2 regions of the Nocardiopsis sp. NPDC055879 genome follow, and region 1 is predicted to be linked to the other one. Evidence: predicted binding sites of a transcription regulator. Region 1 holds the regulator's gene; the other holds the start of a gene.
What was found. Region 1 encodes HrcA, which represses chaperone genes, less so after heat shock. Its sites were predicted from a motif close to TTGGCACTCTCNNNNNGAGAGTGCCAA; they were not measured.
Positions count from the first base shown of each region.

Region 2: groL (chaperonin GroEL) is a predicted target of HrcA. The motif match lies at 1,669-1,695, and genes of this name have one in related genera.

Region 1 is NZ_JBSHCT010000001.1:311,154-315,570, forward strand. Features, by position in the region: gene ACWGKS_RS01260 (DUF4870 domain-containing protein) at 1-92, opposite strand, end outside; gene ACWGKS_RS01265 (hypothetical protein) at 81-578, shown strand; gene ACWGKS_RS01270 (DUF3097 domain-containing protein) at 619-1,458, opposite strand; gene hrcA (heat-inducible transcriptional repressor HrcA) at 1,636-2,649, shown strand; gene dnaJ (molecular chaperone DnaJ) at 2,654-3,805, shown strand; gene ACWGKS_RS01285 (16S rRNA (uracil(1498)-N(3))-methyltransferase) at 3,802-4,417, shown strand, end outside.
Region 2 is NZ_JBSHCT010000010.1:63,843-68,259, forward strand. Features, by position in the region: gene ACWGKS_RS13735 (ATP-binding cassette domain-containing protein) at 1-697, shown strand, start outside; gene ACWGKS_RS13740 (ABC transporter permease) at 694-1,491, shown strand; gene groL (chaperonin GroEL) at 1,861-3,492, shown strand; gene ACWGKS_RS13750 (NUDIX hydrolase) at 3,587-4,054, opposite strand; gene ACWGKS_RS13755 (SAM-dependent methyltransferase) at 4,156-4,417, opposite strand, start outside.

The DNA.
Region 1 (4,417 bases):
AACGGCGACGTGTTGCGCTTGGCGAAGTAGATGGCCAGCGGCGGGATCCAGCCGAGGAAGGCGATCATGAAGCCGGTCAGGTGCGCCGACATCGCGACCAGGATGCCATCGTCGCCGCTCGACCGCTGGGGCTGCCGCGCGTACCCCTGCTGAACGTAGGGCTGCTGCCCGGGAACCTGCTGGGGCTGCTGGGCGAACCCCTGCTGTGGCGCCTGCGGCTGCTGCGCGTACTGCTGCCCGTGGTCGGCGGGTCGCGCGGATGCGGGCGGGGCGAAACCCGGCTGTCCCTGCTGGGGTGGCCGCTGCGCGTACTGCTGCGGCATCTGGGCCTGCTGCTGCGGCTGCTGAGGCGGATACTGCTGACCGGGACCGGGACCGGGACCGGGCCGGGCGCCCGGGGGCTGCTGCGGATGCGGCCCGGGCGTCCGCCCGTACCCCGGCCCGCCCTGCTGTGGGGGCGCCTGCGGCGCCTGTGGCGGCAGCGGAGGCCGTTGCTGCCCCTGCGGCTCGTCCGGGGACGGGGGATTCGACGGAGTCTCGCTCATGGTCTTCCTTGGATCCGCTGTCGGGGATGCTGATCGGACGTGCCCGAATGGTGGGGCCGGTGGTCCCGCAAGCCTAGTCTTCCAGGGGATGGGGGCCCGTGACGAAGTCGATGAGCTCCTCGACACGTCCCAACAGGGAGGGTTCGAGGTCACCATAGCCGCGCACCGACCCCAGGATGCGGCGCCATGCCTCACCCGTCTCCATCCGCCACCCCAGGGCGTCCACGACCCCCTCCTTCCACGGGAGTCCACGCGGCACCCGCGGCCAGGCCCCGATCCCGACCGCGCCCGGCCGGACCGCCTGCCACACGTCCACATACGGGTGCCCGACCACCAGCACGTCCTCGCCGCGCACCCGCTCGGCGATACGACTCTCCTTGGACCCGGGCACCAGGTGGTCCACCAGCACACCCAACCGGCGCCCCGGCCCGGGGGCGAACTCCGCCACCACCGCGGGCAGGTCGTCCACACCCTCCAAGAACTCCACGGCCACGCCCTCCACCCGCAGGTCGTGACCCCACACCTTCTCCACGAGCTCGGCGTCGTGCGCGCCCTCGACGTAGATACGGCTCTCCCGCGCGGTACGCGCCCGCGCGCCGGTCACCGCGATCGATCCCGAGGCGCTGCGCAGCGGGCCCTTCGGCTTCGCGGTGGGGCGCACCAGCGTCACCGGTCTCCCGTCCACCAGGAACGCGGCGGGTGCCAACTCGAACACCCGGCGACCACCGTCACGGTCCTCCAGGGTCACCGTGGCCTTGTCCCAGGCCACCACCGCCCCACAGAACGTCTCGTCGGCGTCCTCGACCACCAGGTCGTGGTCGAGTGGGATCTCGGGCACCGTGCCCTTCTTGGGGAGTCGCCGGTCTCCGGCCAGAACGTCGCGGCCGTAACGGCCGGTTCCATTGGTAACCACGGTGCCGCAGTGTACTGGTGACAGGCTCAGGAACCGCGTGGTCGGGTGGCGCACGTCGCCGATCCGTCGGGAAGAAGACGGCCTCGCTCCCGTGTTACTACCGGCGGGTACCCACACGCGTTTGCGGTCGGGCATAGAATTAGCACTGAGGACCACGGAGTGCCAGGAGGTGGCGAGTTGCTGGATGAGCGCAAGCTCGCGGTCCTGCGTGCCGTCGTCGAGGATTTCGTCAACACCAACGAGCCCGTCGGTTCCAGGTCGTTGGCCGACCGACACCCGCTCGGTGTCTCCCCGGCGACCATCCGCAACGACATGGTCGCGCTGGAGGAGGACGGGTACATAGCCCAGCCGCACACCAGCGCGGGGCGAGTGCCCACGGACAAGGGATACCGCCTGTTCGTGGACCGGCTCTCCTCGGTCAAGCCGCTCTCGGCCGCCGAACGCCGCGCCATCGAGTCCTTCCTCGGCGGTGCCGTGGACCTCGACGAGATCGTCGCCCGCACGGTGCGGTTGCTCGCGCAGCTCACCCGTCAGGTCGCGATCGTCCAATACCCGTCGCTGACCCGTTCGTCGGTGCAGCACGTGGAACTCGTACCCCTGGGCGGCCAACGCATCATGATGGTCGTCATCACCAACACCGGACGGGTCGAACAGCGCGTCATCGACGGTCTGGGCGTCGTCGACGAGAAGGTGGTCGACGATCTGCGCAACATGCTCAACCGCGCCATATCCGGGAAGCACCTCGGTGACGTACCGGACGCGGTGGACGACCTCCCCGCGCAGGTTGCCCCGGAGGACCGGCCCGTGGCGGTCGCCGTCCTCTCGGTCCTGCTGGAGAGCCTCGTCGAACGACACGAGGAGAAGATCGTACTGGCGGGAACCGCCAACCTCGCCGCGGTCGACTTCGCGGCGAGTCTGCGGGACGTGCTCGAAGCACTGGAAGAGAACATGGTCCTCATCCGTTTGCTGGGTGAGGCGAAGGACCCCTCGATGCTCACGGTGCGCATCGGCGCCGAGAACTTCCACGAGGGCCTTCGATCCACCTCCATCGTTTCGGCCGACTACGGTGTGGGAAACCAGTCGCTGGCCAAGATCGGTGTGGTGGGACCCACCCGGATGGACTACCCGGGGACGATGGGCGCCGTCCGTGCGGTGGCTCGGTATGTCGGACAGATTTTGGCAGGACAGTAACTCAGTGGCCAGAGACTATTACCAGGTTCTCGGGGTGCGTCGCGACGCGTCCAAGGACGAGATCAAGAAGGCGTACAGGCGGCTCGCGCGCGAGCTGCATCCGGACGTCAACCCCGACCCGGCGACCCAGGATCGCTTCAAAGAGGTGACCCAGGCCTACGAGGTCCTCTCCGACGAGAACAAGCGTCGGATGTTCGACATGGGTCACGACCCCTTCGCCCCGGGTGGCGGAGGCGGTGGCGGCGCCGGCGGCTTCGGTGGCGCGGGCGGCTTCGCCTTCGACGACATAATGAACGCCTTCTTCGGCGGCGGCCAGCCCGGTGGGCGGGGCCCGCGCGAGCGGGTCCGGCGCGGACGCAGCATCAAGATCCGCATCGAGCTGGACCTGGTCGAGACCGCGTTCGGCGTCAGCAAGGAGATCACCTTCCCCACCGCCATCCTGTGCGACACCTGCCAGGGTGAGGGGACGGCGGCCGGTTCACAGCGAACCACCTGCGACATGTGCCATGGCCAGGGTGAGGTATCCCAGGTCACGCGCTCCTTCCTGGGCCAGGTCATGACCTCGCGCCCTTGCCCGCAGTGCTCGGGCCAGGGCTCGGTCATCACCAACCCCTGCGGTGACTGCGCCGGTGAGGGGCGGGTCCGCGAGAAGGTCACCCGCACCGTCAAGATCCCCGCCGGTGTCGACGACGGCACCCGCATCCAGCTCGCGGGAGAGGGCGAGGTCGGCCCCAACGGCGGACCGCGCGGCGACATCATCCTGGAGATCGTCCAGAAGTCGCACCCGACCTTCGAGCGTCACGGTGACGACCTGCACTGCACCATCGCCGTGCCGATGACCGCGGCCGCGCTGGGCGCCTCCTTCGCCTTCGACACCCTCGACGGCACAGAGAACATCGACCTGCGCCCGGGTACCAACTCCGGACACGTCATCACCCTTCCCGGCAAGGGCGTCAGCCACCTCGACGGTGGTGGACGGGGCGACCTGCGCATCCGGGTGGACGTGGAGACGCCGAGCAAGCTCGACGAGGAGCAGGAGGTCCTGCTGCGCAAGTTCGCCGAACTGCGCGGGGAGGACCAGAACCCGGGCCGGTTCAGCCCTGGCCACGGCGGGTTCTTCTCCAAGATCCGTGACGCCTTCGGCGCCGGCAAGTGACCCCACCGGTATTCCTGGTCGACACCGCGGCCCTGGCCGCCGACCGGATCCGGCTCGACGGGCCCGAGGGGCGGCACGCCGCCGCGGTCCGACGCGTCCGTGAGGGCGAGACCGTTGATCTCTCCGACGGTCTCGGCTCGCGGGCGCGGTGCGAGGTGGTGGAGGTCCTCGGCAAGGAAGCCCTCCTGTGCCGGGTTCTCGAACGCCTCGACGAACCCGAGCCGCGTCCCCGTCTGACCGTGCTCCAGGCCCTGCCCAAACGGGACCGGGGGGAGCTCGCGGTGGAGACGATGACCGAGGTCGGGGTCGACACCATCGTTCCCTGGGCCGCGGAACGGTGCGTCACCCAGTGGAAGGGCGACCGGGGCGCCAAAGCCCTCGCCAAGTGGCGGGCCGTGGCCCGGGAGGCCGGCAAACAGGCCCGCAGGGCGCGCCTGCCCGAGGTCACCGAACCCGTCGACCGCAAGGGCGCGGCGGCGCTGCTGGCCGAGGCCGACCTGTCGGTGGTCCTGCACGAGGACGCGACCGAACGGTTGTCCCGACTGCCGCTGCCGGACTCCGTCACCGAGGTCGTACTTGTGGTGGGGCCCGAGGGCGGAGTGTCCGAAGCGG
Region 2 (4,417 bases), on a different contig from region 1:
CCAGCGCGCCCGCGACGAACTCCACTACCAAGGGCGGCTCTACGGCCTGGACCGACGCACCGCCCGGTCCCGCACCGACGAACTCCTGGAGATGCTCGACCTCACCGCGGTCGCCGACCGTGAGACGACCACCCTCTCCGGCGGTCAACGACGCAGGCTCGACATCGCCATGGGACTCATCCACCGACCCGGCCTGCTCTTCCTCGACGAGCCCTCCACCGGGCTGGACCCGCAGAGCCGCGCCGACCTGTGGGAACACGTGGCCCGGCTTCGGTCGGAGTACGGCACCACCGTCGTGCTCACCACCCACTACCTGGAGGAGGCCGACAACGCGGCGGAACGGGTGCTGGTCATCGACCACGGTCGCCTGATCGCCGACGGCACCCCCGACGAACTCAAGGGGCGCGTCTCCGGGGACCTGATCCGGTTCACCCTCGACGAGACGCACCTGGCGGAGAAGGCCGCGGAAGTGGCCGCGACCCTGAGCGACGGAGCGGTGCCCGAGGTCACCGAGGTGGAAGCGAGCGGCGCGGAGGTGGCCCTACGGGTCGAACGCGGGGACGCCTTCCTGCCCGGGTTGCTGCGCGCACTCGACGAGTCCGGTGTCCAGCCGAGCAGCGTCCAAGTGCAGCGGCCCACCCTGGACGACGTCTTCCTGACGCTGACCGGCCGCAGTCTGCGCGAGGAGGGGCGATGAGCCGGGCCACCACCGGATCGGCGATCCGGCGACCCGCCGTGCCCGGATTCGTGCGCGACACCGGGATCGTGTTCGCCCGCCAGATCCGCCCGATGCTGTACCGGCCCCACCTGATCGCCTTCGGGATGCTGCAACCCCTGCTCTACCTGGTGCTGTTCGCACCCCTGTTGGGCGGGCTGGCCGGGGTCGAGGGCGAGAATCCCTGGCAGTGGTTCGTCCCCGGGCTGCTGGTGATGATGGCGCTGTTCTCGGCCGGGTTCTCCGGGTTCGGGCTGCTTCCGGAGATGGCGTCGGGGGCGCATGAACGCCTCCTGGCCACGCCGGCGGGCCGGGTGCCCCTGCTGCTCGGCCGGGTCCTGCGGGAGATGGTGGTCGTGGTGGCACAGATCCTGCTGATCCTCGTGGTGGTGGTGCCGTTGGGCTTCCGCACCACACCGGTCGGGGCCCTGTCCGGTGTCGCCCTGTTGGCGGTCCTCGGCATCGGGCTGTCCACGCTGTCCTCCCTGGCGGCGCTGGCGGCCAAGCAGACCTACGTGTTCGCGCCGATCATCCAGACCGTGATGATGCCGCTGCTCCTGCTGTCCGGGGTGCTGTTGCCGATGGAACTGGCGCCCGGGTGGCTGTACACGCTGTCCAGGCTCAACCCGATCGCGCACGTGGTGGACGCCGCCCGGGTGCTGTTCGGCGGTGGTCCCTGGGACACCACGGTCCTGGTCGGTTGGGCCATGGCGCTCGCGATGACCGTCCTGGCCCTGGCCGTGGGATCGCGTGCGATGCGACGGATGAACACCTGAGCCGAACCGATCGGTGACGGTGGGTGCTCACCCGGACCTTCCCGGATGAGGGAGCGACGGAGTCGCCACCGGGTCCAGGTGTCACCATCTGTTCGCCCAACGCTCAAATGCCCCGGTTCGGGCACGTCATCGCAGGTGATGGGTGTTTTCGAGGTCATGGAAATCGTGACCACATCGTTTGCACTCTCCAAGGCCGAGTGCTAAAAAGATGAGTGGTTAGCACTCAGCATGGCCGAGTGCTAATCGGATCGAGGCTGCGAGATCGTGGGCCTCCGGCAGCAGGGTTGCCGGATCGACCACGGTCGTCCGTCGCGGGCGCACGCCTCGTCCCATCGCGTATCAGCCCGGTCACGGGAGGACAAGAACTCAATGGCAGCCAAACTGATCGCGTTCGACGAGGAGGCCCGTCGCGGCCTCGAGCGTGGCATGAACCAGCTCGCGGACGCCGTGAAGGTCACCCTCGGCCCGAAGGGCCGCAACGTCGTCCTGGAGAAGAAGTGGGGCGCCCCCACGATCACCAACGACGGTGTCTCCATCGCCAAGGAGATCGAGCTCGAGGACCCCTGGGAGAAGATCGGGGCCGAGCTGGTCAAGGAGGTCGCCAAGAAGACGGACGACGTCGCCGGTGACGGTACGACCACCGCCACCGTCCTGGCCCAGGCCCTCGTACGCGAGGGTCTGCGCAACGTCGCCGCCGGCGCCAACCCGGTCGGCCTCAAGCGCGGCATCGAGGTCGCCGTGGCTCGCATCAACGAGGAGCTCGGCAACCTCTCCAAGGACATCGAGACCAAGGAGCAGATCGCCTCCACCGCCTCGATCTCCGCCGGCGACGACCAGATCGGCGAGAGCATCGCCGAGGCCATGGACAAGGTCGGCAAGGAAGGCGTCATCACCGTCGAGGAGGGGCAGACCTTCGGGCTCGAGCTGGAGCTCGCCGAGGGCATGCGCTTCGACAAGGGCTACATCTCGCCCTACTTCGCCACCGACCTTGAGCGCATGGAGACGGTCCTTGAGGACCCCTACATCCTCATCGTCAACTCCAAGATCTCCAACAACAACGAGTTCCTGCCCGTTGTCGAGAAGGTCCTGCAGGCCGGTCGTCCGCTGATGGTCATCGCCGAGGACGTCGCCGACGGCGCCCTGCAGACCCTGGTGGTCAACAAGATCCGCGGCACCTTCAAGTCCGTCGCCGTCAAGGCTCCGGGCTTCGGTGACCGTCGCAAGGCTCAGCTCGGCGACATCGCCGTCCTGACCGGCGGCCAGGTCGTCACCGAGGAGGTCGGCCTCAAGCTGGAGAGCACCGAGCTCGACATGCTGGGTCGCGCCCGCAAGGTCGTCGTCACCAAGGACGAGACCACCATCGTCGACGGTGCCGGTGACGCCACCGCCATCGCCGGTCGCGTGAACGAGATCCGCAACGAGATCGAGCGCACCGACTCCGACTACGACCGCGAGAAGCTCCAGGAGCGTCTCGCCCGTCTGGCCGGCGGCGTGGCCGTCATCAAGGCCGGTGCCGCCACCGAGGTGGAGCTCAAGGAGCGCAAGCACCGCATCGAGGACGCCGTCCGCAACGCCAAGGCGGCCGTCGAAGAGGGCATCCTGCCCGGTGGTGGCGTCGCGCTGCTGCAGGCCAGTGTCCCCGCCTTCGAGAAGCTGGAGCTGGAGGGTGACGAGGCCATCGGCGCCGACATCGTCCGCCGCGCCATCGCCGAGCCGCTCAAGCAGATCGCGATCAACGCCGGCCTTGAGGGCGGCGTCGTGGCCGAGAAGGTCAGGAACCTGGAGCCCGGCTTCGGTCTGAACGCCGCTTCCGGTGAGTACACCGACCTGTTCAAGGACGGCGTCATCGACCCGACCAAGGTCACCCGTTCCGCTCTGCAGAACGCGTCCTCGATCGCCGGTCTGTTCCTGACGACCGAGGCCGTCATCGCCGAGAAGCCGGAGAAGGCCGCGGCTCCCGCCGGCGACCCGACCGGTGGCATGGGCGGCATGGACTTCTAAGAGGTTCAGGAGTCCGAGGTCCGGATACGCGACCTCGCCCGCGACGACCGGGCGGCCCTTCACGGGGCCGCCCGGTTTCGCTGTTTCCGGGGCCTCAGGTGAGAGTGTCGCGGTGGTCGAGCCACTCCCGGACCGCGGCCTTCACCTGCGGGGTGAGATCGCTGTCGGAGTGCTTCTCGGCCGGGAACCACCGAAAGTCCGTGTGCTCCTGCGACAACCGCACGGGTGTGCCGTCATGTGGTCGCGCGAACGTGAACTGGCGTTTGCGCTCGCCGTGCCGTGAGTCGTAGTCGAACCAGCTCACGAAGGGCTCCAACAGGAGTGGGGCGCCCACGGGCGTGCCGATCTCCTCGTGCAGTTCCCGGGCCAACCCGCCGAGGAGGGTCTCGCCCGGTTCCACTCCACCCGAGGGCAGACTCTCCGCCCCTGGGAAGGAGGTCTCGTCGTCGCGACGGCGCAGCAGGAGGATCTCCCGCCCGAAGTCCCGGTGGACGATCGCGCCCGCCGAGAACCCCTCGATCCCCGACCGTCGGGCGTCGTCGGCGAGTGCCCGCGTGTCCATAAGCCTCCTCCCCCGGGGAACCGGCCGGCCCCCGGAAACGATCATGCGTGCGCCGGGACGCGCGCGCAACCGGCGCCCGGAGAACCCGTGGACAACCCTTCTCAGACCCGCAGGAGGGTCAGGTAGGCGAAGCCGAGCACAGCCCGACCATGCAGACGGAGTCGCCGGTGGGCGTCGGTGCGCCGGACGACCTCGTCGAAGTCGGGGGAGTGGGGGTTGTCCCGGATCCAGTCCTCCATGCCCCACGCGTTGCCGTTCTCGAAGTGGTCCCACTCGTCCACCGTGGCCTCCGACAGGGAGTACAGCCGGAAACCATGGGAGAGCGCGAAGTCGACCAGGTCGGGCAATGACCGGTACTGGTCA